2 regions of the Leucobacter holotrichiae genome follow, and region 1 is predicted to be linked to the other one. Evidence: predicted binding sites of a transcription regulator. Region 1 holds the regulator's gene; the other holds the start of a gene.

What was found. Region 1 encodes LexA, which represses DNA repair genes until DNA is damaged. Its sites were predicted from a motif close to TCGAACANNTGTTCGA; they were not measured.
Region 2: AC0KXF_RS10240 (phosphorylase family protein) is a predicted target of LexA. The motif match lies at 12,019-12,034, and genes of this name have one in related genera.

What each region holds. Positions count from the first base shown of each region.
Region 1 covers NZ_JBVUAC010000001.1:650,526-664,822, forward strand. The annotation lists gene AC0KXF_RS03055 (sodium-dependent transporter) at 1-664, opposite strand, end outside; gene AC0KXF_RS03060 (SseB family protein) at 791-1,666, opposite strand; gene priA (bifunctional 1-(5-phosphoribosyl)-5-((5-phosphoribosylamino)methylideneamino)imidazole-4-carboxamide isomerase/phosphoribosylanthranilate isomerase PriA) at 1,692-2,438, opposite strand; gene hisH (imidazole glycerol phosphate synthase subunit HisH) at 2,465-3,142, opposite strand; gene hisB (imidazoleglycerol-phosphate dehydratase HisB) at 3,139-3,747, opposite strand; gene AC0KXF_RS03080 (histidinol-phosphate transaminase) at 3,758-4,855, opposite strand; gene AC0KXF_RS03085 (hypothetical protein) at 4,908-5,321, opposite strand; gene lexA (transcriptional repressor LexA) at 5,584-6,243, shown strand; gene lipB (lipoyl(octanoyl) transferase LipB) at 6,336-7,037, shown strand; gene lipA (lipoyl synthase) at 7,193-8,161, shown strand; gene AC0KXF_RS03105 (methylenetetrahydrofolate reductase) at 8,406-9,311, opposite strand; gene AC0KXF_RS03110 (uroporphyrinogen decarboxylase/cobalamine-independent methonine synthase family protein) at 9,308-10,567, opposite strand; gene metE (5-methyltetrahydropteroyltriglutamate--homocysteine S-methyltransferase) at 10,564-12,900, opposite strand; gene AC0KXF_RS03120 (aspartate aminotransferase family protein) at 13,159-14,297, shown strand, end outside.
Region 2 covers NZ_JBVUAC010000007.1:41,979-56,275, reverse strand. The annotation lists gene AC0KXF_RS10310 (sulfite exporter TauE/SafE family protein) at 1-734, shown strand, start outside; gene greA (transcription elongation factor GreA) at 801-1,286, opposite strand; gene AC0KXF_RS10300 (DUF4307 domain-containing protein) at 1,415-1,972, opposite strand; gene mca (mycothiol conjugate amidase Mca) at 2,058-2,924, shown strand; gene AC0KXF_RS10290 (hypothetical protein) at 2,921-3,193, shown strand; gene recQ (DNA helicase RecQ) at 3,200-5,227, shown strand; gene AC0KXF_RS10280 (hypothetical protein) at 5,364-5,849, shown strand; gene trhA (PAQR family membrane homeostasis protein TrhA) at 5,877-6,692, opposite strand; gene AC0KXF_RS10270 (isoprenyl transferase) at 6,795-7,580, shown strand; gene AC0KXF_RS10265 (SDR family NAD(P)-dependent oxidoreductase) at 7,582-8,418, shown strand; gene AC0KXF_RS10260 (amidohydrolase) at 8,479-9,924, shown strand; gene AC0KXF_RS10255 (nucleoside phosphorylase) at 10,008-10,760, shown strand; gene AC0KXF_RS10250 (S-ribosylhomocysteine lyase) at 10,872-11,363, opposite strand; gene AC0KXF_RS10245 (hypothetical protein) at 11,513-11,818, opposite strand; gene AC0KXF_RS10240 (phosphorylase family protein) at 12,139-12,696, shown strand; tRNA gene AC0KXF_RS10235 (tRNA-Ser) at 12,758-12,848, opposite strand; gene AC0KXF_RS10230 (helix-turn-helix transcriptional regulator) at 12,932-14,297, opposite strand, start outside.

The DNA of each region.
Region 1 (14,297 bases):
AATCGGGCGTGAAGAGCGCATTGAGCCCTTCAGCGGCTCCCGGCAGGAACAGGGCGCGGATCACCAGGGCGAGGAAGCCCACGATGAGCAGCGGGATCGCGATCATGTTGATGCGCTGCACGCCGTTCACCACACCCGCGCCCAGCACGACGAGGGTGATCACCCACATCAGCACCAGCGGGATGAGCACGCCCGGCACGAAGTCCATCGTGAATGGCGCATCCGAGAGCTGCAGGTACTCGCCGACGAAGAACCCCGTCGCGTCATCTCGCCACGGCACGTTGAACGAGAACACGAAGTAGCTCGCGGCCCACGCCAGCACCGCGGTGTAGTAGATCGCGATGAACACGCAGATCATCACCTGGAACCACCCGATTCCCTCGCCCATCTTGCCCGCGAGTCTCCGCAATGCGAGCGGTGCGGAGCCCCGGAAGCGGTGCCCGATGGCGTAATCGAGGAAGAGGATCGGAATGCCCGCGGTCAGCAGTGCGACGATGTACGGGATCAGGAAGGCGCCGCCGCCGTTCTCGTAGGCGACGCCCGGGAAGCGCCAGATATTGCCGAGACCCACCGCCGAACCGATGGCGGAGATGATGAAGCCGATCTGGCCCGTCCATTCCGCGCGGGGCTGGGGCGCCGCCATTGTTGACGTGCTCGAAGTCATAAGGGCTTGCTCCTTCGCATTGAGCCGGATGTGTACGAGAGCGTAACAGGTGCCTCGGACATGCACGACCGCATCCGCGGGCGCGTCGCCACCCGCAGAGCAGCGCGGAAGTCGCCGCGGCACCCCTCAGGCGGCGACGGCCCGGATGCGCAGCGAGTCGACCCGCTCGGCGATGAGGTCACTCGCGGCCCACCGCTGCTGCAGCCCGGTGACGACCTCCTGCAGTTCGTCTCTGGCGAGCCCCGACGCGATGCGCAGCACCACGTCGGTCTCGGGGGCGAGCAGCCGAGCTTCGGGATCGCCCGGCACCAGCAGCACCTCGACCACGCGCGGGTCGCGGGCGGTCGATGCTCGGAACGCCTCGATCACCGCAGGATCCGCCCACGCCGGCAGACAGCGCTCCCCCAGCGCCACGGCACGCAGTTGCGTGCGCCGCACACCGAACTCGCGCTCGGGACTGCCGGGGTCCACGATGATCAGGTCGGTCTCCTCTTGAGCCGCGGCGAGCGCGGCCTGCGGCCCGGGCACCGGGATCGGACGGGCATCGGCGTGCCAGGCGCGCATCGCGGTGACGGAGCTGAACACGGGCATCACTCGCCGCCCGTCAGGTGCGGCGATCGTCACGATCGACAGCTCCTGCGATTTCTCGACCGTGCGGCCGTCGGGGGTGATCCCCGTGTCCCCCGCCTCGGCGAGGAGCGGGATCAGCACGCGCACGCGCGAGAGGGCGAGGATCGCGTCGGCGTTCGCCTCCGCGAGCGCGTCGGGATCCGCATCGCCCCGGACCACCGCACCCGCGACCTCGCGCACTGCTGACACGGCCGTGCGCAGCTCATCCGGCGTCTCACCGTCGTCGTCGGCGAAGTCGGTGCCGTGATGCTCGAACGTGCGGCCCTCCCAGGGGAAGCCGGCCGAGTCCGCGGGACCGCCCGCGACGAGGCTCTCCGGAACGCCCGTGGAGCGCGGCGCGTCGCCCGTCGAGGGGAGCTTCTTGATGGCCATGAGCTCGGCCTCCGCCCGGCGGGCTCTAGCGCCCGGCCACGTCGAGAGCCGCGGGAAGCGTGAAGGCGCCGTCGTAGAGCGCCTTGCCGACGATCGCGCCCTCCACGCCGAGGGGCACGATCTCGCGCAGCGCCGCGAGATCGTCGAGGCTCGACACGCCGCCGGACGCGACCACGGGGCGCGAGGCCCGCGCGCAGACCTGCTTCAGCAGCTCGATATTGGGGCCGCGCAGCGTGCCGTCTTTGGTGACGTCGGTCACGACGTAGCGCGCGCAGTCGGCTTCCTCGAGACGCTCGAGCACCGTCCAGAGGTTGCCCCCGTCCTCGGTCCAGCCGCGGGCGGCGAGGGTCTCGCCGCGCACGTCGAGGCCGACGGCGATCTGCTCGCCGTAGCGGGCGATCACCGCCCGGGTCCACTCGGGGTTCTCGAGCGCGGCCGTGCCGAGATTGACCCGGCGCGCGCCCATCTCGAGCGCGGCCTCGAGGCTCTCGTCGTCGCGGATGCCGCCGGAGAACTCGATGTTCACGTCGCCCGCGCGCTTGATGATCTTGCGCGCCACCGCGACGTTGCTGCCGCGGCCGAAGGCTGCATCGAGGTCGACCAGGTGGATCCACTCGGCGCCCTGGTCGATCCAGTCGAGCGCGGCGTCGACCGGGCTGCCGTAGTTCGTCTCGGTTCCGGCTTCGCCCTGCGTGAGGCGGACCGCCTTGCCATCGACCATGTCGATCGCGGGCAGCAGCTGCAGCTTGGGCCCCTGCGCCAGTTCACTCATGCGTACGGTTCTCCTTGATATTCGAATCAGAGGGTCGAGATCCAGTTGCGCAGCAGCTGGATGCCCGCCTCTCCGGACTTCTCGGGGTGGAACTGGGTGGCGCTCAGCGGGCCGTTCTCGACGGCTGCGATGAAACGCTCGCCGTGCTCGGCCCAGGTGACGAGCGGCCGGGTGGCCTCCGTGCGCCCCTCGATGGTCCACTCGGTCGCGGCGTAGCTGTGCACGAAGTAGAAGCGCTCCTCGGCGATGCCGCGGAACAGCACCGAGTTCTCCGGGGCTTCGACCGTGTTCCAGCCCATGTGGGGCAGCACATCGGCTTCGAGCTTGCGCACGGTACCCGGCCATTGCCCGAGCCCCTCGGTCTCGATGCCGCGCTCGACACCGCGCTCGAACATCACTTGCTCGCCGACGCAGATGCCCAGCACCGGCCGCCCCCCTGCGAGTCGACGGTCGATGAGCTCGTCGCCGCGCACCTCGCGCAGCTGCCGCATCACGGCGTCGAACGCCCCCACCCCCGGTACGAGCAGCCCGTCGGCCTCGGCGACCGCGCGCGCGTCGCGGGTCAGCTCGACCTCGGCGCCTGCCTTCGCGAGCGCCTTCACCGCCGAGTGGACGTTGCCGGAGCCGTAGTCGAGCACGACGACGCGTTTCCTGCCGTTCCCCGAGCGTGCCGAGGGACCGGGAGCCGCGACGCCCTGGGTCACAGGGCGCCCTTGGTCGAGGGGATACCGGCGACGAGCGGATCCAATGCCTTCGCCTGACGCAGCGCGCGCGCGAAGGCCTTGAACTCGGCCTCGGCGATGTGGTGCGGATCCCGCCCCTCGACGAGTTTCAGATGCACGGTGAGCCGCGCGTTCAGCACGAGCGCCTCGAAGAAGTGGCGCACCATCGACCCGGTGAAGTGGCCGCCGATGAGGTGGAACTCGTAGCCGGCCGGCTCGCCCGAGTGCACCAGGTACGGACGGCCCGAGATGTCGACCACGGCCTGTGCCAAGGCTTCGTCGAGCGGCACGAGCGCATCGCCGTAGCGGGAGATGCCGCGCTTGTCGCCGAGCGCCTCGAGAAGCGCCTGGCCGAGCAGGATACCCGTGTCCTCGACCGTGTGGTGGACGTCGATGTGCACGTCGCCCTTCGCCCTCACCGTGAGGTCGGTGAGCGAGTGCCGCGCGAGCGCCGTGAGCATGTGGTCGAAGAAGGGCACGCCGGTATCGATGTCGGAGGCGCCGGTGCCGTCGAGGTCGAGGCTCAGGCTGATCTGCGACTCGCTCGTGGAGCGTTCGAGCGAGGCGGTGCGTGCTGCTGCGGTCATGAGCTCGATTCTATCGGGCATCCGAGCGGGCGTTTTCGGGGGTGAGGGCCGCGATCGCCTCGATGACGGTCGTGGTCTCGGCCTCGGTGCCCGCTGTGATGCGCAGATGCCCGTCGATGCCGAGGTTGCGGATCAGGATGCCCTGCGCGCGCAGGGTCTCGAACACGCCGTCCGGATCGGAGAACCCGCCGACGAGCAGGAAGTTCGCGCCCGAGGGGTGCACCCTGTATCCGAGTCCTTCGAGTGCCGCGGCGAGCCGATCGCGCTGCTCACGGATATCGGCGACCGTCGCGAGCATCTCGGCGGAATGGCGGATCGCCGCGGTCGCGGCGGCCTGCGTGAGCGCGGACAGGTGATAGGGCAGCCGCACGAGCCTGAGAGCGTCGATCACGGCGGGATCCGCCGCGAGGTACCCGAGGCGCACGCCCGCGAAGGCGAACGCCTTGCTCATGGTGCGCGATACGAGCAGGCGCGGGCGCCCCGGTAGTAGGGAGACCGCGCTCTCCCGTTCGGCGTCGAACTCGTGATACGCCTCGTCGACGATGAGGATACCGTCGAACGCGTCATAAGCGGCGAGGATCACCTCGCGATCGAGCGGGGTGCCCGTGGGGTTGTTGGGGCCGCACAGGATGGCGATATCCGGGCGATGCTCGCGCAGCGCCTCCTGGACCAGGTCGGGGGTGAGAGCGTAATCGGCCGGGCGCGGGACCGCGACCCACTCGGTGTCAGTGCCGGAGGCGAGCAGCGGGTACATGGAGTAGGTGGGAGTGAAGCTCAGCAGCGAACGACCCGGTCCGCCGAAGGCCTGCAGAATCTGCTGCAACACCTCGTTCGAGCCGTTCGCAGCCCACAACTGGTCGGGGGTGAGCCCGTGCCCGAGGTATCCGGCGAGCGCCTCGCGCAGTTCGGCGAACTCCCGATCGGGATAACGATTCACCCCGCGCACCGCATTCGCGAGGGACTCCACGATGTCGGCGACCACGTTCTCGGGAATCGGATGCGTGTTCTCGTTGACGTTCAGGCTCACCGGAACGGGATCCTGGGGCGCCCCGTAGGGCACCTTGCCGACGAGATTAGCGCGGAGAGGAAGGTCGCTCAGACTGGTCACCGAACCATTCTAGAGCCGCAGGACCGGGGGCCGTGGACGCCCCTCCCGCACCTCAGGCCGCGAGTTCCTCGGACTGGAACACCGCCGGGCTGTCGGAATAGCGCAGCGGCACCGCGATCGCGTCGCCAGCCTCGATGCCGGAGCCATCGAGCTGATTGAGCTGCACGATCTCCGCGACCAGGTCTCGAGGATCGGCTTCGGGATCGAGCTCGGTCGCGAGCGACCACAGCGAAGCCCCGGGCTGCACCACGACATAGTGGAACTGCTGGTCGGAGCCCTGGCCCGCAGCGCCGACAGATGCAAGCGCCTGCGGAGCCGCGAAGGTCGCGATCAACGCCAGCAGCCCCGCGAGGAGCACTGTGGCGAGGAAACCGAAGACCACACGCCCGCGACGGGTCAGACGAAGCTTCGCGCCCGTCGTACGTGCCGGGTGACTCTCCTGCTGCAGAACCGCCTGTGCGCTCATGGTGGCTTCTCCGTTCTCTCCGATATTCGCGAGTATCACGTCGGCGCGAACATCTATTTCGAATATATCTTCGATAGATCAAGACCGCAAGCAGAGATTCGAATATATGTTTCGATCTTTTCCACGACACTCGAACACTTGTTTGGCAGTGTTCGAGCCCAGCGGCTAGGGTTTCGATCAACGGGATCACTGAACCAGCAACCACTGACATTCATGGATCCACCCACACCGACACCGCCCTCGGGCCTCGGAAAGGACTGCGATGAGCGACGCGCCCCCCGCCCGGAAGCCCCTGAGCGAGAAGCAGCAGGCGATCCTCGAGTGCATCGCCCGCTCCGTCGACACGCGGGGCTATCCGCCCAGCATGCGCGAGATCGGCGACGCCGTCGGCCTCTCGTCGCTCTCGAGCGTCACCCACCAACTCAGCCGCCTCGAGTTGGGCGGGTACATCCGGCGCGACCCGAACCGCCCCCGCGCGCTCGAGATCCTCGTCGAGCTCGCGAGCACGAGCGCCGCGATCGCGGAGGCTCCCGTTCAGCAGGTGGAGGAGGCGGCCTACGTTCCACTCGTCGGGCAGATCGCGGCCGGCGTCCCGATCACGGCGGATCAGCAGGTCGAGGAGATCGTGCCGCTCCCCCGCCAGCTCGTGGGCGACGGGCAGCTCTTCATGCTCCGGGTCATCGGAGACTCGATGATCGACGCGGCCATCTGCGACGGCGACTTCGTGGTGGTGCGACAGCAGCGCGAGGCGGAGAACGGCGACATCGTGGCGGCCATGCTCGATGGCGAGGCCACCGTGAAGGTCTTCAGGCGTCGCGACGGGCACACCTGGCTGCTCCCGCGCAACAGCGCGTTCGAACCCATCCTCGGCGACCACGCCGAGGTGCTCGGCCGCGTTGTCGCAGTCTTCCGCTCCGTATAAGGGGGGCGGGTCGACGACGGGCCGGGGCGCGACACCCCGGCCTTTTTCATCGCCTTTGATTTGTTGAACCGGGTACAACTAGTCTGGTCCCCATGGATTCCCTCCCGCTCTCCACCCTCGAGACCGACCCTCCGCCTGCCGTCTCCGCTGCCCCGCCCGCCGCCGTCATCGCGGGGTTCGCTCCGAAGACCGTGCCCTACGAGCGCGGCCTCGAACTGCAGCGCGCCGCCGCGGAAGCGGTCAGGCGGGGCGAGAATCGCGGTACGGTGCTGCTGCTCGAGCACACCGCGGTCTACACGGCCGGCCGGCGATCCGACCCCGACGAGTACCCGCACGACGGCACCCCCGTCGTGCCCGTCGACCGCGGCGGCAAGGTCACCTGGCACGGCCCGGGTCAGCTCGTCGTCTACCCCGTGGTGCGGTTGCGCGAACGCCTGGGCGTCGTCGATTTCGTGCGCGAGCTTGAACAGGTCATCATCGACGTCTCGGCGGGCTTCGGCGTCGCGGGAATCCGCGTACCGGGCCGCTCCGGGGTCTGGGCCGAGCGGAGCCCGGGCACGGTCGAGAAGTACGCGCAGATCGGGATCCACACGAGCGACGGGATCGTCACGCACGGCCTGGCCCTGAACTGCTGCAACGACCTCGCGCCGTTCGCGAACTTCGTCCCCTGCGGCATCACCGACGCCGGCGTCACCACGCTGAGCGTCCTCGCGGGCGGGCGCATCACCCCGGAGGAGGTGGCGCCGCGCCTCGCGGCCCGCCTCTCCACCAGCCTCGCGGAGGTCGCCGAATGAGCGCCGCCAACATCGGCAGGCCCCTCGCCGAGATCCTCGCGGAGCAGGAGGCGGCGGCCGAGCGGATCGCCGCCGGGCGCATCACCGCCGAGCACCCCTCCGCCGAGCAGAGCACCACCGCCGTGCCTCGCCCGGCCGATCCCGCGGGACGCAGGCTGCTGCGCATCGAGGCGCGCAACGCCGAGACGCCGATCGAGCAGAAACCCGAGTGGATCAAGACCCGCGCCCGCACCGGCCCCGAGTACACCGACGTGCGCTCGCTCGTGCAGCGCGAGGGCCTGCACACCGTGTGCCAGGAGGCCGGCTGCCCCAACATCTACGAGTGCTGGGAGGATCGCGAGGCGACCTTCCTCATCGGCGGCTCGATCTGCACCCGCCGCTGCGATTTCTGCATGATCACCTCGGGCAAGCCGCTGCCCCTCGACACCGACGAGCCGCGTCGCGTCGCCGAGTCGGTGCGCACGATGGGTCTGCGTTATGCCACGATCACCGGCGTCACCCGCGATGACCTGCCCGACACGGGCGCCTGGCTCTACGCCGAGACGATCCGCCAGATCCACGCGCTCAACCCCGGTGCCGGCGTCGAGTGCCTCGCCGACGACCTCGGCGGACGCCCCGAGGATCTTACGCAGGTGTTCGAGGCCGCGCCCGAGGTGTTCGCCCACAATCTCGAGACCGTGCCGCGCATCTTCAAGCGCATTCGCCCCGGGTTCCGATACGAGCGCTCGCTCGACGTGATCGCCCAGGCACGCGACGCCGGCATGATCACGAAGTCGAACCTGATTCTCGGTATGGGCGAGGATCGCCGCGAGATCACCGACACGATGCGCGAGCTGCGCGACGCCGGCTGCGACATCCTCACGCTCACGCAGTACCTGCGGCCCTCGAAGCTGCACCACCCGATCGATCGCTGGGTGCGGCCCGAGGAGTTCGTCGAGCTGAAGGCCGAGGCCGAGCAGATCGGCTTCGCGGGCGTGCTGGCGGGCCCGCTCGTGCGCTCCTCCTACCGGGCGGGGCGGCTCTGGGCTCAGACGATGGCGGCGAAGGGGCGCCCCGTTCCCGCCCACCTGCAGCACCTCGCGGAGCGCGCCGCCGCCGATGACGCCTTCCTCCAGGCGGTGTAGCGGACCCCGCCGGGTGCGAGCCGGAGCTCCTCGGCTCGGACTCCCCCGCTGATGTAGACCTCCTGCACCATTGTGGACCTCTCGCGCGGTACGAGAGGTCCACAATGGTGCAGGAGGCCTACAACGGTGCGCGCGTCGCGCCCGGCGCGACGCGGCGGCGCAAACGGCGCAGCGGCGCGAACGACGCGGGCGGCGGCAGAAACAGCGCAGCCGAGGACGGATCCCGCAGCAGGCGCGCCTGCCGTCAGGCGACCGGGTCGGGCGTGAGCAGCTCGAGCTGCCGCAGCACGGCGAGCACCTGCTCGTGCCGGTTGAAGGTGTAGAGATGCACCGAGGGCGCCCCGCCGGCGAGCAGCTCGCGGGCGAGCTCGACCGTGTGCTCGACCCCCAGTTCGGGCGCGTAGCCGCCGGCCTCCTCGAGCGCCCGCTCGAGACTCGCCGGCGCCGGCCGACCCGCCAGCGAGGCCACCTTGCGCAGCTGCGCGCTCGTCGAGACCGGCATCAGGCCGGGGAGGATCGGGATCCGCAGGCCCGCGCTGCGGGCGTTGCTCACGAACCCGAGGTACTCATCGGGCCGGAAGAACAGCTGCGTGATCGCGAACTGCGCCCCCGCCTCCTGCTTCGCGATGAGCCACTCGATGTCCTCCGCGCGAGACCGCGAGAGGGGGTGCCCGTTCGGATAGGCGGCTACTGCGGTGCGCCCGACACTCGTGAGGGGCGGGCGTTCGGCTCTCGCCTCGGCGATCAGGTCGACGAGTTCGAGCGATGACAGCGATCCACGTACGGCGGCGTCACCCTCGTCGAGGCCGCGCGGCGGATCCCCGCGCAGCGCCAGGAAGTCGTGCACGCCGGCGTCCATCACGCGATGAACGGTGTCGCGCACGGCATCGCGGGTCTCACCCACCGTGGTGAGGTGCGCGAGCGGCAGCGCGTCGGTGTGGTCGCGCAGGTAGCGCAGCAGGTCGAGCGACGCATCGCGGTTGGATCCGTTGGCGCCGTAGGTGACCGAGATGAAGTCGGGGCCGGCCGCGGAGAGGTGCTGCACGGCGTGCCCGAGAGCGAGCGCCGCGGCGCCGCTCCGCGCGGGGAAGACCTCGAACGAGAACCTCGCGCGCGTGGCGGCGCTGCCGACGAGCGGGAGCGGGCTCACGACGCGACCCCCGCGCTCGCGGCGATTCGAGCGGCTTCCACGCCGGCGACAGCACCGACACCCGCGGCACCCGCCGCATCCGTCACACCCGCGGCAGTTCCGGCGAGCGCTTCGGCCGCGAGCGCCGTGCCCCGCACCCGAGCGGCGATCTTCGCGAAGGCCACGTCGCGTGCGAAGTCTGGCGAGCCGTGACGCGGCTTCTCGTCGATCAGGTAGGGCGAGAAACCGCAGTCATCGGTGGATCCGAGCAGTTCGGGCGGCACGAAGCGTGCGGCGCGCACCAGCTGATCGCGGATCTGCTCGGCCGTCTCGAGCTTGGGGTTCGTCGGGTTCGTGACGCCGATGAGCATGCGCGGCGCGTCACCGGCGGAGGCTCTCCCCCGCAGTTGCGCGCCCACGAGGCGGGCCACCCGGTCCGGATCCTTCTCCCCCGCCGCCTGCACGAGGAAGTATCCGGCCTCGATCTGGAACAGCTCGGGAATCAGCTCGGCGTAGTCGACGTCCGCGCTGTGAGCCGAGTCGTTGTCGTTGCCGGGGCAGGTGTGCACACCGACGGCGGCGCGCTGCTCGGGCAGGAGGCGATCCAGCACCCGATTCATGAGGTCGATGAAACCGCCGAGCGCATCGGGCCCGGCCCAGGGGGCCCGCAGGTCACGGCGCAGCGCGAGCCGCCCCTCGGTGAAATCGATGGTGACCCGTGCGGCGCCCGCCGCGAAGCAGCGCTCGATGTCCTCGGCGCAGCCGTCGACCACGTCGTCCAGGAAATCCTCGCGCGAATACTCGCCGAGCCCACCCGTCGGCACCATGAGCGACAGCATCGACGGCGAGACGACCGCCTGCTTGAGCGGCAGATCGGTGAGCGCCCGCGCCGCGGCCACGTCGTCGGCGGCCCAGGCGCGGAAGCCGAACGGCGCCCTCGCGAGACTCGGGATCACCCGATGGTGCCCGTCGGCGAAGACCGCGAACACCGGCCCCTCGTCCACCCCGTCCGCGTCGGTGCCGAGGGGGTAACTCGCGAAGCTCTGCCGCCGCTGCTCGCCGTCCGTGATGATGGGCGAACCGGTCTCCGCGAGGCGTTCGAGCGTGTCGCGCACCGCGAGATCCTGCGCCGCCAGCAGCTCGGCCTGCGAGATCAGCCCTGCCTCGGCGTCGAGCACCGCCCGCTGCAGGCGCGCAGGCCGCGGCAGCGAGCCGACGGGCTCCGTGGGGAGCCCGTCGGTCGGCCACGGCTCGTGCCCGGTCGGCTGCAGGGTCACGCCGCGCCTTCGCGCACGGCCTTCGCGGCGAGCACGAGATTGGTGAGGCTCGCCACCGTCTCCTCGTAGCCGCGGGTCTTGAGACCGCAGTCGGGGTTGACCCAGAGCTGCTCGCCGGGGATGCGCCCCGCCGCGATGCGGATGAGCTCCGTCTGCTCCTCGACGCTCGGTACGCGCGGCGAGTGGATGTCGTAGACGCCCGGGCCGATGCCCCGCGAGTACCCGTGCTCGCCCAGCGGCTCGACCACGTCCATGCGGCTGCGGGCGGCCTCGATCGAGGTGACATCGGCGTCGAGGCCGTCGACGGCGTCGATGATCTCGCCGAACTCGGAGTAGCAGAGGTGGGTGTGGATCTGCACCTCGGGTGCGGCCCCGCTCGTCGCGAGACGGAATGCGCCTACGGACCAGTCGAGGTATGGCGCCTGGCGGTCGGCGTCGAGCGGCAGCAGCTCGCGCAGCGCCGGCTCGTCGACCTGCACGATCCTGATACCGGCCTCGACGAGGTCGTCGATCTCGTCGCGCAGGGCGAGAGCGACCTGGCCCGCCGTGTCGGCGAGCGGCTGATCGTCGCGCACGAACGACCACGCGAGGATCGTCACCGGGCCGGTCAGCATACCCTTGACCGGGCGATCGGTCAGCGACTGCGCGTACGCCGACCATGCGACCGTCATCGGAGCCGGGCGCGACACGTCGCCCCACAGGATCGAGGGCCGCGTGGCGCGCGTGCCGTAGGACTGCACCCATCCGTTCTCGGTGACGGCGAATCCGTCGAGCAGCTCGGCGAAGTACTGCACCATGTCGTTGCGCTCGGCCTCGCCGTGCACGAGCACGTCGAGGCCGATCCGCTCCTGCAGCCGGATGACCCGCTCGATCTCCTCCCTGAGGAACCCGTCGTAGGCCGCCTGGTCGATCTGCCCCCTGGTGAATGCGGAGCGCGCCTGGCGGATCTCGGTGGTCTGGGGGAAGGAACCGATCGTGGTCGTCGCGAGATTCGGGATCCCGAGCGCGTCCTGCGCCTCCCGGCGATCGGCCTCGGAGGCGCGACGGCGATCGGCTTCAGCGACCGCCGCGACACGATCCCGGATGCCGTCGACGCGCACGCCGGGAGCGGCCGCGCGATCCGCGAGCACACGCTCGGTCTCGGCCAGCTCGGCCTCGATCGCGGCGGTCCCCTCGGTGAGGCCACGGGCCAGGGTCGCGACCTGCTCGGTCTTCTGGTCGGCGAAGGCCAGCCACGATTTGAGGCGCGCATCGAGCTTCGACTCGTCCTCCACATCGTGCGGTACGTGCTGCAGGCTGTTCGAGGTGCCGATCACGGTGGCGATGCCGGCCCGCTGCAGGTTCTCGGCGAGCGCGAGCGCCGCGCGCAGATCGGTGCGCCAGATATTGCGGCCGTCGACGACGCCCGCGACGAGCTGCGTGTCCGCGAACGCTCGCGCGAGCTCGCCCGACCCCAGCGAGTCCTGCGGCAGCGAGCCTCGCACCAGGTCGGTCTGCACGGCCTCGACGGGAAGCGCCCCCAGGCGCACGAGCGCCCTCGACGCATCGCCGTAGGGAGCGGCGAGCAGGATCTGCGGGCGGTCGTCGGCCGCACCGAGCACGCCGTACGCGCGCTCGATCAGCGTCAGGATCTCCTCGCGCGGCACCGGGAGCGAATCCGAGACGAGCGCCGGCTCGTCGAGCTGCACCCATGGGGCGCCGGCGGCGGCGAGCGCCCCCAGCAGCGCGGTATAGGCCGCGAGCGCGTCGTCGAGACGGTCGATCGGCCTGAACCCCGCGCCGGCATCGTCGGAGGCCTTTGCGAGCAGCAGGTAGGTGACGGGGCCGACGAGCACGGGCCGCGACTCGACGCCCTGCTCCCGCGCCTCCTGGACCTGGGCGACGAGCGATGCGGCGTTCGCGGCGAACGGCGTGCGCTCATCGACCTCGGGCACGCTGTAGTGGTAGTTCGTATCGAACCACTTGGTCATCTCGAGCGGCTGGTGATCCTCGTCGCCCCGAGCCAGCGCGAAGTACACGTCGAGGTCGCTCGCACCGTCGCGCTGAGCGACGTCGGCGAATCGGGCCGGGATCGCGCCCAGTGCGAGTGTCGCGTCGAGCACCTGATCGTAGAAGCTGAAGCTCTCGGGCACGGCGCCGCCCTCGGCGGGCAGACCGAGCTCGACGAGCCGGGCTCGGGTCGCCGCACGGATCGCGCGGGCCGCCTCGAGGAGTTCGGCTTCGCTCGTGCCGCCCTTCCAGTAGGTTTCGATCGCGCGCTTGAGCTCACGGCGGCGGCCGAGGCGCGGGTACCCGAGGATCGTGGCGTCGGGCAGGTGCGTCGTTGCGGGCATGAGGTCCTCACGGGTGGGAATCGGGTGGGAATCGAGCCGGATCGGGTGGGACCCGGCAGGTGATCCACACGCTATCCCGCATCAGCGACATCGACCGCGGATGTTGCGCGATGTGAACTACGAAGTGTTACGGCGGGCGATCCGGATCCCGCCGCGGCGGGATCCGCACCGCGCCGTCTTGTTCGAAGCGCACGGGAGAGGTAATTTGAGCGAGGCGGCGTCGCCCGGCGTCCGCCCCTGCTGAAGAGGAGGACCCCTATGACCGACACCGCCCGATCCAACGCCCCGGGAACCCGGCGCGTCGTCCCCGCCGCTTCGAAGCCGGTCGATCAGGATCGCGTGCAGCGGCTGCTCGTAGCCGAGTGGGAGCGCTTCACCTCCTGGTCTCAGGCCTCGGGTGACCACAACAAGCGCGCTTCGAGTTCGCTGCCGCTGGGTGTGACGAGCTCCTTCCAGCACTGGGATCCGTACCCCATCACCGTCGAGACCGCCCGCGGCGCGTGGCTCACCGACGTGGGCGGCAACAAGCTGCTCGATCTCTCGATGGGCTTCGGCGCCGGCCTCGTCGGCCACCTCAACCCGCTCGTGGTCGAGGAGGTCACGAACGCCCTCAACAACATCGGCACGCTGTTCGTGACGCCGTCGCCGCAGGCCACCGACATGGCCGAGCGCTTCAAGAAGCGCTTCGACCTCGACATGCTGCGCTTCACCAACTCGGGTACCGAGTCGCTCATGTACGCGATCCGCACTGCGCGCGCCTACACCGGCCGCATGGGCATCGCGAAGATCGAGGGCGGCTACCACGGCGGCTACGACGCGCTGCAGGTCTCGGTGAAGCCGGCGCTCGAGGACATCGGCCCCGCCGACAACCCGATCCCCGAGGTGCCGGGCGACGCGGTCCCCGGCGATGTCTACGTCGTCGCCTACAACGACCTCGGCCAGCTCGAGCGCGCGTTCCGCGAGCACGGCGACGACATCGCCGCGTTCGTCGTCGAGCCCGTCATCGAGAACCTCGCGATCGTGCTGCCCGACGAGGGCTACCTCGAGGGCGTGCGCGCGCTGTGCGACGAGTACGGCGTCGTGCTTATCTTCGACGAGGTGAAGACCGGTCTCACCGCGGGTCACGGCGGCGCCGCGCAGCGCCTCGGCGTGAAGCCCGACCTCATCACGCTCGCGAAGTCGATCGGCGGCGGGCTGCCGCTCGCCGCGTTCGGCGGCAAGCAGGAGGTCATGGACGCCGTCGTCGACGGCCGCATGGCCCACTTCGGTACCTACAACGGCAACGCCCTCGTGATGGCAGCGGCGAACGCGGTGGATCAGCTCATCACCCCCGAGGCCAGCCAGGGCCTCGAGGATCTCAACAACCGCACCCTCGACGAGATGGATCGGATCATCGG
Region 2 (14,297 bases), on a different contig from region 1:
TCGCCGCGGGGTGGATCGACGCGGTGGTCGGGGGCGGCGGCCTGCTGCAGCTGCCCGCGCTGCTGCTCGTGCCCGGCATCACCCCGGTGCAGGCGCTCGCCACCAACAAGCTGGCGTCGGTGTTCGGCACCGCGACGAGCAGTGCGACCTACTACCGGAAGGTGCGGCCGAGTCTGCGCACCGCCCTGCCCATGGCTGGGATCGCGCTGCTCGGCGCATTCGGCGGCGCCTCGGTCGCGGCGTTCCTGCCCGCGGCGCTTTTCAAGCCCATCATCGTGATCGCGCTGGTCGCGGTCGCGCTCATCACACTGTTCAAGCCCGCCCTCGGCGCCGTCACGCGTCTCAAATACAGCGGGCGGCGCCACGTCGTCATCGCGGGCGCGACGGGTGCCGCCATCGGGTTCTACGACGGCGTGCTGGGGCCGGGCACCGGCACGTTCCTCGTGATCGCGCTCGTCGGACTGCTCGGGTACGACTTCCTGCAGGCGAGCGCGAAGGCGAAGATCGTCAACTTCGCCACGAACGCCGGCGCGCTGCTCTTCTTCATCCCGCTCGGTGCCGTGCTCTGGCCGCTCGGCCTGCTCATGGGGGCCGCGAACATCGCCGGCAGCTTCCTCGGGTCGCGCATGGCGATCGCGGGCGGCGCCCGTTTCGTGCGGGTGCTGTTCCTCGTCGTGGTCGGCGTGCTGATCGTGAAGCTCGGCTTCGACGTCTGGAGCGAGAACGCGGGATGAGCTGGCGCCAGGCTCACGAAGGGGCTCGGGATAGTGCGATCCCGAGCCCCTTCGCGTTCGGACGCGTCAGCCCGTGTAGGTGTCGACCGCCAGGATCTTCACCGGAATGCTGTTGCCGTTGGGCGCCGTGTAGCTGGTCTCCTCGCCGACGCTCATGCCCAGGATCGCGACGCCGAGGGGGCTCTCAGCGCTGTAGATGTCGAGGTCCGATCCGTCGGCGAGCTCGCGGCTGCCGAGCAGGAAGCGCTCCTCGTCGCCGAAGATCTCGGCGGTGACGACGGTGCCGATCTCGACGACCCCGCTCGCCTGCGGGGCCTCGCCGACAACGGCGTGCTTCAGCAGCTCCTCGAGGTCGCGGATGCGGGCCTCCATCTTGCCCTGCTCATCCTTCGCGGCGTGGTAGCCGCCATTCTCCTTGAGGTCGCCCTCCTCGCGAGCGGCCTCGATGCGCGCTGCGATGTCTTTGCGGCCCGGCCCGGCGAGTTCATCCAGTTCGGCCTTGAGCCGGTCGTAGGCTTCCTGGGTCAGCCAGGTCTGGGTGGGCTCGGCCATGTCGATCCTCGTTTCCTTGGTTTTTCCGGACGTCGCAGTGCGCCGGTGCGCCGTGTGCGCGGATGCTCAGGGATACACACAGCGCCCTGACCGAGTCAGGGCGCGACAACCAGGATACCAGCGACCCGCTACTCGACCACCCAGCACTCGCGCGCGGTGGCCGCGGTGGCGGGATTGGTGGTGATGAGGCGGGTGGTGACGGCGTGCGTGTGCTCGTCGGTGAGGGGCAGCTCGACGATCTTCCACCCGACGGTCGCCTTCGCCTCGTTGAGGGCCTCGACGGCGCACGCGACAGGGGTGCGCGGAGGCGCGCTCACCTCGAACTTCACGTCGAGGGAGAAGTCGCTCGCCCGAGTGAAGCCGATGTCCTGCCACGAGACCCGGTTGGTGTTCTGCCAACCGCTGAAGAGCAGGAAGCCTATGCCGGCGAGCACCAGCAGGGCGGCGGCGATCCACGCGAAGCGGCGGTCGATGCTGCGGCGTCGGCCGGTGCCGTAGCGATCTTCGAGGGCCTGCCTCTGATCCGCGGAGCCGGCGGATGTGTCGGCGGCCGGGGCAGCAGCTGTGTCGGTCGCCGAGGCGGCTGTCGTGCCGGCGTCCGCACCCCTGGAGGCTGCCGCATCCGCCGACTCCGGACCGCGCGAGGGATCGGGGTCCGCCGCCCGCGCTGCCGCCGCATTCAACACGGGAACCTCCGATTCGCACTGGGTAAACTGTGTGATCGTTGCCAGCGTACCGGGATCCGCCCGGGAAGCGCGTGAGAGGACCCGCATGACTCTGAGGTTGATCGCGGTGCACGCCCACCCCGACGATGAATCGAGCAAGGGCGCCGCGACCTATGCGCACTACCTCGCCCAGGGCGTCGAGGTGCTGATCGTCAGCTGCACCGGGGGCGAGCGCGGCGACGTGCTCAACGATCTCGTCGCTCGGGATCCGAAGAGCCGCCGCGATCTGGCGGGGCTGCGCCGCGAGGAGATGCAGAACGCGCAGCGCATCGTGGGGTTCGAGCACCGTTGGCTCGGCTACCAGGATTCCGGGCTGCCCGACGAGGGGGACCCCGTGCCTCCCGGGTCGTTCGCCGATATCCCCGCCGAGGTGTCGGCCGAGGCTCTGGTGCGCGTGGTGCGCGAGTTCCGCCCGCACGTGATGATCACGTACAACGAGCAGGGCGGGTACCCCCACCCCGACCACATCCGCTGCCACGACGTGAGCCGCATCGCCTGGGAGCGCTCGGGCGATCCCGCCGCGTACCCCGATGCAGGTCAACCCTGGAGCATCAAGAAGCTCTACTACGAGGAGATCTTCAACGCCGAGCGCGTGAACACGGTCTACCAGTGGCTGCTCGATCACGAGCCCGAGTCGCCCCTGATCGAGCAGCTCTCGGAGGTCAGGGAGCGGATGTCGAAGCGCGCCTATCGCGGCACCGCGAAGATCGAGGTCGGACGGTTCTTCGACCAGCGCGATGAGGCGCTGCGCGCCCACGCGAGCCAGGTGCCGCCCGACAGCGCGTTCTTCTTCTGGCCCAATGAGCTGCAGCGGCAGGCGTGGCCGTTCGAGGATTACCGGCTCGCGGCGTCGCGCGTGGCGACGAGCGAGTTCGAGGCCGATCTGTTCCAGGGAATCGAGGAGGGCGCGTGAGCGTGTGGAGTGTGGTGGCGCGAGTCGCCGAGGAGAGCACGGAGTTCGACCCCGACAAGGTGACGCCCGGGTTCGAGGGTTTCGTGTTCACCGCCCTCATGGCGGCGGGCATCATCGTGCTCGGCTTCCTGCTGGTGGGGCGGCTGCGGCGCAACGCGTACCGTCACGAGGTGCGCGAGGAGATCGAGCGGGAGCTCGGGGAGAACGGCGGATCGCGGGAGAACGACGGATCCGCCGGGCGTGATTCCGAATCCGACCCGCGGGGCTGAATCTTCGTGAGCGGTCGCGACGAGCAATCCGGATTCGATCTCGGATCGGAGCCCGAGGTCTACGGCTCGGGGTTCGACGCCGAGGAGCGCTGGCCGGGGGAGGCCTGGGGTGCTCCGGCGCCGGAAGCCGCCGCGGTGACCGCAACGGCTGCCGCGGTGACCGCAACGGCCGCGACCGGCGGCGCGCATGTCGGCGATGACCCGCTCGCGGTGCTGTCGCAGGTCTTCGGCTACGACTCGTTCCGCGGCGACCAGGAGGCGATCATCCGCCAGGTGGTCGGCGGGGGCGACGCCGTCGTGCTCATGCCGACCGGCGGCGGCAAGTCGATCTGCTACCAGATCCCGGCGCTCGTGCGCGAGGGCACCGGCGTGGTGCTTTCGCCGCTCGTGGCGCTCATGCACGACCAGGTCGCTGCGCTGCAGCTCGCCGGCGTGCGCGCGGCGGCCCTGAACTCGGCGATGTCGGTCGAGGATCGCCGCGAGGTCGAGCGAGCGTATCGCGCGGGCGAGCTCGACGTGCTCTACCTCGCCCCCGAGCGCCTCTCGGCCCCTGGCACGGTCGAGCTGCTGAGCCAGGGGCGCATCGCGCTCTTCGCGATCGACGAGGCGCACTGCGTCTCGCAGTGGGGCCACGATTTCCGCCCCGACTACCTGCGACTCGGTGCCCTCGCCGAGCGCTGGCCCGACGTGCCGCGCATCGCTCTCACCGCGACGGCGACGCCCGAGACGCACCGCGAGATCACCGAGCGGCTGCACCTCGATGGCGCGCGCCACTTCGTGTCGAGCTTCGACCGCCCGAACATCCGCTACCGCATCGTCTCGAAGCAGAGCGTGCGCGCGCAGCTCATCTCGTTCATCCGCGGGGAGCACGCGGGCGACGCGGGCATCGTCTACGCGCTCAGCCGTAAACGGGTCGAGCAGACGGCGGCGGCCCTGCGCGACGCCGGTATCGACGCGGTGGCCTACCACGCCGGTCTGCCCGCGGAGCAGCGGCTCGACGCGCAGACCCGATTCCTTCGGGAGGACGGCGTGGTGGTCGTCGCCACGATCGCCTTCGGCATGGGCATCGACAAGCCCGACGTGCGGTTCGTCGCGCACATCGATCTGCCCAAGTCGATCGAGGGCTACTATCAGGAGACGGGCCGTGCCGGCCGCGACGGTCTGCCGTCGGACGCCTGGCTGGCGTACGGCTTGCAGGACGTGGTGCAGCAGCGGCAGATGATCGAGTCGGGTGACGGCGATGCCGCGACGCGGGCGAATCAGACGCGCCACCTCAACCAGATGCTCGCGCTGTGCGAGGGCGTCGAGTGCCGTCGCCGCTTCCTCATCAGGTACTTCGGGCAGCAGGCGCCGGAGACCTGCGGCAATTGCGACGTCTGCCTCGATCCGCCGAAGCTGTGGGACGCGACGATCCCGTCCCAGATGCTGCTCTCCACGATCATCCGAACGCAGAAGGAGCGCGGCCGCACCTACGCGGCCGGCCAGCACATCGACGTGCTGCGCGGCGTCGGATCCGAGCGCGTCACGCAGATGCGGCTCGACGAGCTCTCGACCTGGGGCATCGGCAAGGAGTGGTCGGTCGCGCAGTGGCGCGGAGTGGTGCGGCATTTGCTGGCCGCGGGACTCGTCGAGGCCCGCGGCGAGTGGGGCGTGCTCGCCCCCACGGAAGCTGCGAAGCCGGTGCTGCGAGGCGAAGAGCGGGTCATGATGCGCGAGGAGGTCGTGGCGCGGGCCGCCCGCGGCGGGCGCACGGCGGATGCGGGATCGGGATCCGGATCCTCGAAGCGGTCGGCCGCGGCCGCCGACCTCTCGCCCGAGCAGGCCGAGGTCTTCGAACGGCTGCGGGAGTGGCGCGCGGGCGAAGCGCGCAAGCAGGGCGTTCCGGGGTACGTGGTGTTCGGCGACGCGACGCTCGCCGCTCTCGCGGTGCACCGGCCCTCCAGCGACGAGGAGATGCTCGCGATCTCCGGCATCGGGCAGGTCAAGCTCGAACGCTACGGCGCCGCCGTGCTCGAGGTGCTCGCGGCCGGCTAGCCGGAGGGCGGCTGAACGGCGGGATCGCAAGGGGGTAGGATCGGAAGGAAGGGTCGCGAACCTGTGACTAGACTGAGAAGGTCACATTCCGGCCTGGCGAACCTCAGGCGGGAAACGCACTACCGGGGGGAACCAGATGAAGATCACCACGATCGCGCGCGTCGGCGGCGCGCTCGCCGCAGCCGCGCTCACGGTCTCGCTCGCGGCCTGCTCTGGGGGACAGAGCGTCGCGGATGCGTGCAGCAGCGCAAGCGAGGCCATGCAAGAGGTCAACGCGAACACGAGCAGTCTGATGCAGGAGGCCATGTCGGGCGATGCCGACTACGCCGAGCTGTTCAAGCCGGTGCAGGAGGCGCTCGCCGACGCCGAGAAGAAGGTCACCAACGAGGAGGTCCTCACCCCGCTGAGCAAGGTGAGCTCCGAGTTCGACGGTCTTGTCGAGCAGCTCTCGGGCCTCGAGATCCCGAACATGGACGAGATCGACCCGACCGATCCCGCGGCCATGGAAGACCTCGAGAAGATGCAGGCCGATCTCGAGGAGGCCTCCGCTTCGATGCAGGAGCGCGCCGACGCCCTGACGAAGGCGGGACAGGATCTCGCCGAGGTGTGCAACGCCGGCTGATCCGAAGGGATGCCGGCTCGACCCCGTCTACCTCAGGTAGACGGGGTCGAGCGCTACCAGCAGGGCCGCGGTCCAGTGGCAGAGGAACGCCAGCACCGTCAGTGCGTGGAAGATCTCGTGGAAGCCGAACACGCCGGGCACTGGGTTCGGTCGCTTGAGTCCGTACACGACCGAACCGAGCGTGTAGAGCAGACCTCCCACGATCACGAGCACCATCGCCGCGGCGCTCGCGTGGTAGATGTCGACCATGTACATCACCGCGGCCCAGCCGAGCAGTAGATACAGGGGCACGTAGAGCCAGCGCGGGGCCCCGATCCAGAACACCCTGAAGCCGATGCCGAGCAGCGCCCCGGCCCAGACGAGCACGAGCAGCAGCACACCCTTGTCGAGGGGCAGCGCGAGCAGCGCGATCGGTGTGTAGGTGCCGGCGATCAGGAGGAAGATGTTCGCGTGGTCGAGGCGCCTGAACACCTGCTTGGTGCTGGGCTTCCAGTTGAAGCGGTGGTACAGCGCCGAGACGCCGAAGAGCAGCATGCTCGAGAGCATGTAGATCGCGGCCGCCCACTTCGCCACGGGGCCGTGCGCGAGTGAGATGAGCACGATACCGGCGGCCGTCGCCACGGGGAACATGCCCGCGTGGATCCATCCGCGCCAGCGCGGTTTCGGTTCGGTCGCCGGGGTGGGGGTCGGCTCGTCCGACGGCGCGCCTTGCGGTGCATCGCGAGGGTGGTCGAGCGCGTCGGCGAGCAGCGGCAGCGACAGCCTGTCGGGCTCGGGGAACGGGCGCCGGTCGCCGGGCTCGGAAACTGGGTGGGAGGCCTCGGAGGAGCCGTTCGTGCTCATCCTTCGAGTGTATGTTCCATACAGTTCTGCCGGGGCATATATATGGGGATCCCCAGGCAGGCGCCCCGCAAACCCTCACCGCGCAGGCGATACACTCTGAGGGTGAACGCCCAGCCCACGACGCCGCGCGCCGGACTGCTCTACCGGCTGTATCAGCGACGCCTGCGCCGGGAGATCGATCCTCGCCGCGTCCCGCAGCACATCGCGGTGATCGTCGACGGCAATCGGCGCTGGGCCAAGCAGCGGTTGCAGGAGCGGGCGGCGTTCGGGCACCGCGCGGGCGCGCAGAAGGTGCTCGAGTTTCTGAGCTGGTGCGAGGACGCCGGCGTCGGCACGGCGACGCTGTACCTGCTCTCGGCTGACAATCTGCGGGCCCGGGATCGCCAGGAGCTCGAGGATCTCTTCGGTATCATCGCCGGGCTCGCCGCGGAGCTCGCCGAGAACCCGCGCTGGCGCGTCAAGCACGTCGGCTCCTGCGACGGGCTCTCGCCCGAGCTGGCAGACGCTCTGAGCGAGGCCGAGCAGCGCACCCTCGATCATGAGGGGCTGCACATCAACCTCGCCGTCGGATACGGCGGCCGCAGCGAGATCACCGCGGCCGTGCGCGACATCATCTCCGAGCATCAGGCCGCCGGCGGCACGATCGACACGCTCGCCGAGCACCTCACACCCGAGAGCATCGGCGAGCACCTGTGGACGCGCGGGCAGGCCGACCCGGACCTTGTGATCCGCACCTCGGGCGAGCAGCGCCTCAGCGACTTCATGATCTGGCAGTCGGCGCACTCCGAGTTCTACTTCGTCGAAGCACTGTACCCAGACCTGCGCGAGGTCGACTTCCTGCGCGCGCTGCGCGACTACTCGTCGCGGCAGCGCCGGATGGGGGGCTGACGTGAGTATCGGTGCGCGCGCATCACGGGACGCGAGCCTGCCCGACCTGGGCGGGCAGCGGGTGCTGGTCACCGGCGCCTCCGGCGGGATCGGGGGCGGGATCGCGCGGCGCTTCGCCGCGGCCGGTGCTCGTGTCGCCGTGCACTATCGGGGCGCGTCAGCGGCCTCGGTCGGCGCCGCCTTCCGCCTGGTGGAGGAGCTGCGCGAGCACGGCTCTGACGCCGTCGCGGTGCGCGCCGATCTGGGGGAGGCGGGAGCCGCGGCGCGGCTCGTGGAGGAGACGGTGCACGCGCTCGGGGGCCTCGACGGGCTCGTGAACAACGCCGGCATCCAGCCGCTCGCGCTTCTCGCCGAGACGTCGCGCGAGGAGTGGGACGAGGTGATCGCGACCAATCTCGGCGCGGTGTTCGAGCTGTCGCAGGCAGCGGCTGCCGAGATGCGAGTACCTGAGCTGCCTGAGTCTGTCGAGGGCGGCCGCCCGAACCGCTGGATCACCCACATCGCCTCGATCGAGGCGAGTCGGCCCGCCGCTGCGCACGCGCACTACGCGGTCGCGAAGGCCGGGCTCGTGATGCACGCGCGTGCCGCCGCTCTGGAGCTCGGGGAGGCCGGGATCCGGGTCAACACGGTGTCTCCCGGGCTCGTGGAGCGGCCGGGGCTCGCCGAGGCGTGGCCCGAGGGCGTCGAGAGCTGGATCTCGCACGCCCCGCTGGGCCGCCTTGCCACTCCCGCCGACATCGGCAATGCCTGCGTGCTGCTGGCGTCGTCAGCGGCCTCGTTCATCACGGGGCAGGATCTCGCGGTCGACGGAGGCATGCTCGCCACCCCCGGGTGGTAGTGGATCGCCGTGCCTGTCCGAGGCTGACGATACAGTGGGCGTGGATCACAGGGAGGCGCGATGACCGAGACCGTACTGAGAGCCGACGCGATGCTCACCCCCGGCGGGGTGGTGGTCGACGCCGAGCTCGCATTCGATGCCGACGGGCGCATCACCTACGCGGGATCCGCGAGGCCGGAGAGCATCGCGAATCTCGATGGCGCTCAACCGGGCGCTTCGAGGTTCGAGAGCGCCTCGGGCATCCATGAGACGGGCGTCCCCGCGCATTCCGGCCGCGTCACGCACGATCTGACGGGGCACGTGCTCATGCCGGGCCTGGTGAACGGTCACACCCACTCCGCGATGACGCTGCTGCGAGGCGTCTCCGACGACGAGGGCTTCATGCCCTGGCTCGCTGCGGTGCAGGCGCTCGAGCAGCACCTCACCCACGAGGACGTGGAGGTCGGGCTGCAACTCGCGATGGTCGAGATGATCGAGACGGGCACGATCGCCTTCGCCGACATGTACCACTGGGACGAGCCGCTCGTCGAGCTGGTGCGCTCTGCGGGCATGCGCGCGATGGTCGCGCTGGCGTCGTTCGCACCTGAAGCAGTCGGCTTCCCGGGGGTCTCGTCCTGGAACGGCGCCGAGGCGACGGAGCAGACGGAGGCGCTCGCGGAGCGATACGCGGGCGATGCGCAGATCCGCATCGCCTACGGCCCGCACGCCCCCTACACCTGCCCGCCAGACTTCCTGCGCGAGGTCGCCGCACGGGCGATCGAGCGGGGGATCCCGATCCACACCCACATCTCGGAGTCCGCCGCGGAGGTCGCGCAGATCACTGAGCAGTACGGTGCGACTCCGGCTGCCCATCTCGACGCGCTCGGCCTCTTCGAAGCCGACGTGCTCGCGGCGCACTGCGTGCACCTCACCGAGAGCGAGATCGAGCTGTTCGCCGCCACAGGCACCGCCGTGAGCCACAACCCCGTTTCGAACCTCAAACTCGGCAACGGCATCGCGGCGCTGCCGGCCTGGCAACGGGCCGGGCTGCGCATGTCGCTGGGCACCGACTCGGTCGCCAGCAACAACACCCTCGACTTGTTCGAGGAGATCAAGACCGGTACCATTCTGCATCGCGGTGCCCACCAGGACGCCTCGATCGTGCGGGCCGCGGACATGCTCGATATCGCCACGCGCCGCGGGGCCGAGGCGATCGGTTTCCCCGACTCCGGCGCGCTGGAGGTCGGACGGTTCGCCGACGTGATCGCGCTCGACGTATCGGGATCCTCAGCCACTCCGCTCGATCTCGCAGCGGAGCCGGGTGCGCTCGTCTCGCACCTCGGTTTCGGTGCGACAGGTGCCGACGTGCGGCACGTCTTCGTGGGCGGGCGGCACATCTACGCCGACGGTGAGCACCTGACGCTCGACGCCCCCGCGATCCGTGCTCGGGCGGCCCAGGCGCGGGCTCGTTTGCGAGCCGCAGCTGAGGGAGCCATCGGCGAGGAGGCCGCCGGAGAGAATATGTGACCTGCGGAATATACGGTGGATCTGCTACCGACCCTCAGTTCCCGATCCCAGCCCCTGATCGCCCCGACCGAAAGGCCAATCATATGCCCGTACGACTTCCCGCCGACGCCGAACTCCCGCTCCTGCGCGCTCGCGTCTCCGATCTCGCAGAGCGCGCCCTCGTGGTCGGTGATCCCGCCCGTGCGGCCCGCGTAGCCGAGCGCCTCGATGACGTGCGACAGCTCTCGGCGAACCGCGAGTACCACGTGTATGCCGGTACGCGCCGAGGCGTTCCGGTCACGGTCGCCTCGCACGGTGTCGGCGCGGCAGGCGCGGCGGTCTGCTTCGAGGAGCTGGCCCGCGGCGGAGTGACCCGGATCATCCGCTCGGGCACCGCGGGAGGTATGCAGCCGAACGTGGTCGACGGTGCGATCGTCGTCGCGACGGGCGCGGTGCGAGCCGACGGGGTGAGCCACCAGCTGGTGCCCACCGAGTTTCCCGCCCTCGCCACGCCCGAGCTCACGATCGCGCTGAAGCGCGCCGCGACCGAGACCGGCCTCGACGTGCACAGCGGCATCGTCGTGACGGGCGACATGTTCTATCCGAGTGACGTGATCACCGGCGTGGACCTGCGCATGTGGCAGCGCGCGGGCGCGGTCGCCGTCGAAATGGAGGCCGCTGCGCTGTTCGTGATCGCGTCGCTGCACGGCATCGAGACCGGCGCGGTGTTCGCGATCGACGGCAACCCGCTCGCGGCGCAGGACGAGTCGATGGACGGCTACGACCCCTACCGCGAGGTCGTCACGCGCGCGGTCGACGGGGCGCTCGAGACCGCGCTCGACGTGCTCGTCGCGTAGACGCCGCGCGCTCGCGCGCGAACGGGGAGTCCCATATTGCTGCTGCCCGAGTGCGGATCGCAGCAATATGGGACTCCCCGTTCTGTCTTTTCCTTCTGGGCGGCGCAGAGGCTACGCCAGGCGGGAGCGGTCGAACGCGTCGAGGCTGATGCCCTGATCCAGCACCTGCTTCGCCCACTCCTTCGCGGAGTGCAAGCTGTGGTCGCGGTAGTTGCCGCAGCTCACGGCCTCGGTACCGGGCACGTCGTCCCAGGTCACTCGCTCGACCAGATCCTCGAGCGAGCTCTTGATGGCCGCGCCCACCTGCTCCGGGGTCGGCTCGCCCCAGACGATCATGTGGAAGCCGGTACGGCAGCCGAAGGGCGAGATGTCGATGAGCCCGTCGAGGCGCGTTCGCAGCAGCCCGGCGATCGTGTGCTCGATGGTGTGCAGGCCGGCGGTCGGGATCTCTCCTCGGTTCGGCTGCACGAGCCTGATGTCGTAGTTGGAAATCGCGTCGCCCTTCGGGCCGTGCTCCACACCGATCAGGCGCACGTAGGGGGCGAGCACCTTCGTGTGGTCCAGGGAGAAGCTCTCAACCTCGGCAAGTTCGACATCGCTCATGCCGCCAGTGTAGCGAGGAGCCGCACGGGCGGTATAAGCGCGAAGTGGGAGTCGCGACACACTGCCTCACGAAGAGCGAGGCGGCGCGTCGCGACTCCCACTGGAGCGAACCGGTGCGCGGATCGCGCGACCGGCTCACAAGAGGGTGGCTAGGCAGCGCGAACGAGGTCACGCCGCGTGAGGGCGATGCGCGCGCGGGAACCGCGCGGAGCTTCGGGATCCTCAGTCACGTGCACTTCCCAGCCGACCTGGTCGAGGCGGCGAAGATCGTCGCGGGCCTCGTCGAGGCGGTCGGTCTCGACCAGATACAGGGTGCGCCCCTGAGAGCGGTACACGGAGCGGTGCTGCGCCCAGTCGGGCACGAGCATCTCGTGGTCAGCGCCGAGGGAGTGGTAGGGGGTGCGCAGGGGGCGTTCGCGCCTCTGCTGCAGATCGATGATGTTGGTGGTTTCCATGATGAGTCCTTTCGAGGGCGCACCACCGTGGTGCGCCGGATTACGGTGTGCGCACGGCTCATGCCAAGGCGGCCGTGTGGAAGGGCCGGACCGTGCTGCTGAGCTTCGCGGGACTCGCGGAGTTGATCTCTCGACGCCTTGAATCTGTCCGATTGCTTCGGGCGGAAACGCGGGTCGCTCACAAGCTCAGTTCTACAGTTTAGAACATGTCTTCGAAAAACGCTAGTGTGGTTCGAAGATTCCTCCGCCATGACATCGCAGTGGCACGCGGAATCCCCGAGATCCGCGTCGATCGGCAACCCGCGCCGTGAGGAGTTCCCATGCCACAATCCACCACGCTGCTCGTCTTCGCGCATCGAGATGAGGCCTCGGCGTTCGCCGACGTGCCGCACCTCGTGACTGGCGTGGGAAAGGTGAACGCCGCGGTGTCGCTCGCGGCCGCGCTCGCCGCGGGCGGGATCGACCAGGTGGTGGTGCTCGGCACGGCGGGGGTCGTGAGCGACGGACCCGAGCGACCGAGCCTCGAGGACGTCTACCAGATCACGGGCGTGGTGCAGCACGACTTCTCGCTGCCCTCGCCGGAGCTGCGTCCGGCGGGCCCCGCGATCCTGCCCCCCGAGCGCACCGCCGTGATCGCGACCGGGGACGTCTTCGTGCAGAACGACGCGCAGCGCGCTCGTATCGCGGGTCTCGGTGCCTCGCTCGTCGATATGGAGGCGTACGCCTACGCGAGCGTGTGCGAGCGTCTCGGGGTGCCCCTGCAGTTGTTCAAGGTGCCGTCCGACTTCGCCGACAGCGCGACCACCGATGAGGAATGGGACACCATCGTCTTCCGCAAGAGCGAGCAGCTGCGGGAGTTCTGGGAGCGGCTCGCCTGACGCGACACATGACGAAGGCCCCGGATCCGTTGACTTCTCAAGGATCTCGGGGCCTTCGCTCTGGCGGTGACGGTGGGATTTGAACCCACGGTGCGGGGTTACCGCACACGACTTTTCGAGAGTCGCACCTTCGGCCGCTCGGACACGTCACCGCGAAAAAGAATACGGCATCCGGTTGCGCAACGCGAATCGAGGCGGGAACATCGGGCGTGTCCAATGGGCAGCGCTGCAGATCTCAGCGGCGGCGGGTCCCAGCCAGGGGTGACCCTGGCCTCGACCCGGCCGCCGAACCGGGAACGGCCCCCGACCCCGACGGTCCGGCCCCCGCACCCGCCTTGCGGGCTTCCTCGCCGCTGATGAGATTGCCGAGTCGCGCCTTCATCGCCTCTCTGCTCGAGACTCCGAGCTTGGCGCGCGCCTGCGCGAGGTGCGATTCGACGGTGCGCACGCTGCAGCGCATGCGCTCGGCGATCTCGCGGTTGCTGAGGCCCTCGGCCGCGAGTTGCGCGGTGACGGTCTCGCGCGGGGTGAGCCGTTCGCGAGGCGGCGTGGAGATCGCGTCGGCGTTGAACCAGGGCACGCTTCGCGCGGCGCTGGTACGAAGAGCGGCGAGGCGCGCATCGGTCGCGGTCACACTGCCGCTCGCGCGACGCCGCAGGAAGATGCGTCGGGCTTCCCGCAGCGCGTACGCCGCGGGTGCCCGGAAGCCGAGGGACTCGAGGCTCTCGGCCGCGCGGAGCAGCGCTGCCGGATTCTGGGCGCGCAGGGCCTCGAGATGCGCGCGGATCGGCCCCTGGTGCGGCAGCGCTTCGAACTCTCCAGGGTCCCCTGAGCCGATTCGCGCGCGGCCCGCGGGTGATGCGGGATCGGCGAAGGCCTCCGCCCGTACGCTGTCGAGCTGCCCGGAGAAGTAGATGAGCACCTGCGTGCTGTACAGCCGCAGCGCTTGCGGGTTCTGATCCTGGTCGAACGACAGGTGACTCACGTTTCTGATGAAGTCGGTGAGGCGGAAGGCGATGAAGCGAGGAAGACGATCCGCGAAGCCCTCCCACTCCAAGAGCGAGCGCGTCAGGTCGCCGTGGAGGAAGGCCGTGCGGGCGGCGAAGAGGTGGGTGAGCCAGATGCGGTGGCGGGAGGATCCCGGGAGCCGGTCGACGAGGTTGCGCAGCCGGGGAGCATCGTCGGCGAGCCCGGGTGAGAAGAACCGGATGACGCTCTGCGCGACGACCGCCGTCGAGAGGACATCTCGCAGGCTCTCGGAGGCGTGGACCGCGAGGCGGGCGATCCGCGGTTCGACATCGTCGACGTTGAAAGAGCGGTAGCGCACGCCGTTCAGCGCCGCTTCGAAGGAGAGCAACTGCTGCGCCAGCAGTGAGATCTCGGGTCGCGGGTGAGTGCGTGCGATCCGCAGCAGTTCAGGAGCGTCTTCGGCGAGCGGCTCCGCGTCGTTCCAGCGTCGGATCACCAGCTGTGCGTCCGACCACTCCGGGTCGTCGGGAGTGATATCGGGATCGGGTTCGAACGGCAGGCCGACCTCCGCTGCCAGGTTGCTCCGTAGGAAGCCTGCGGCGATCCTCTTCTCAGGCTCCGTCGGTGGGAGG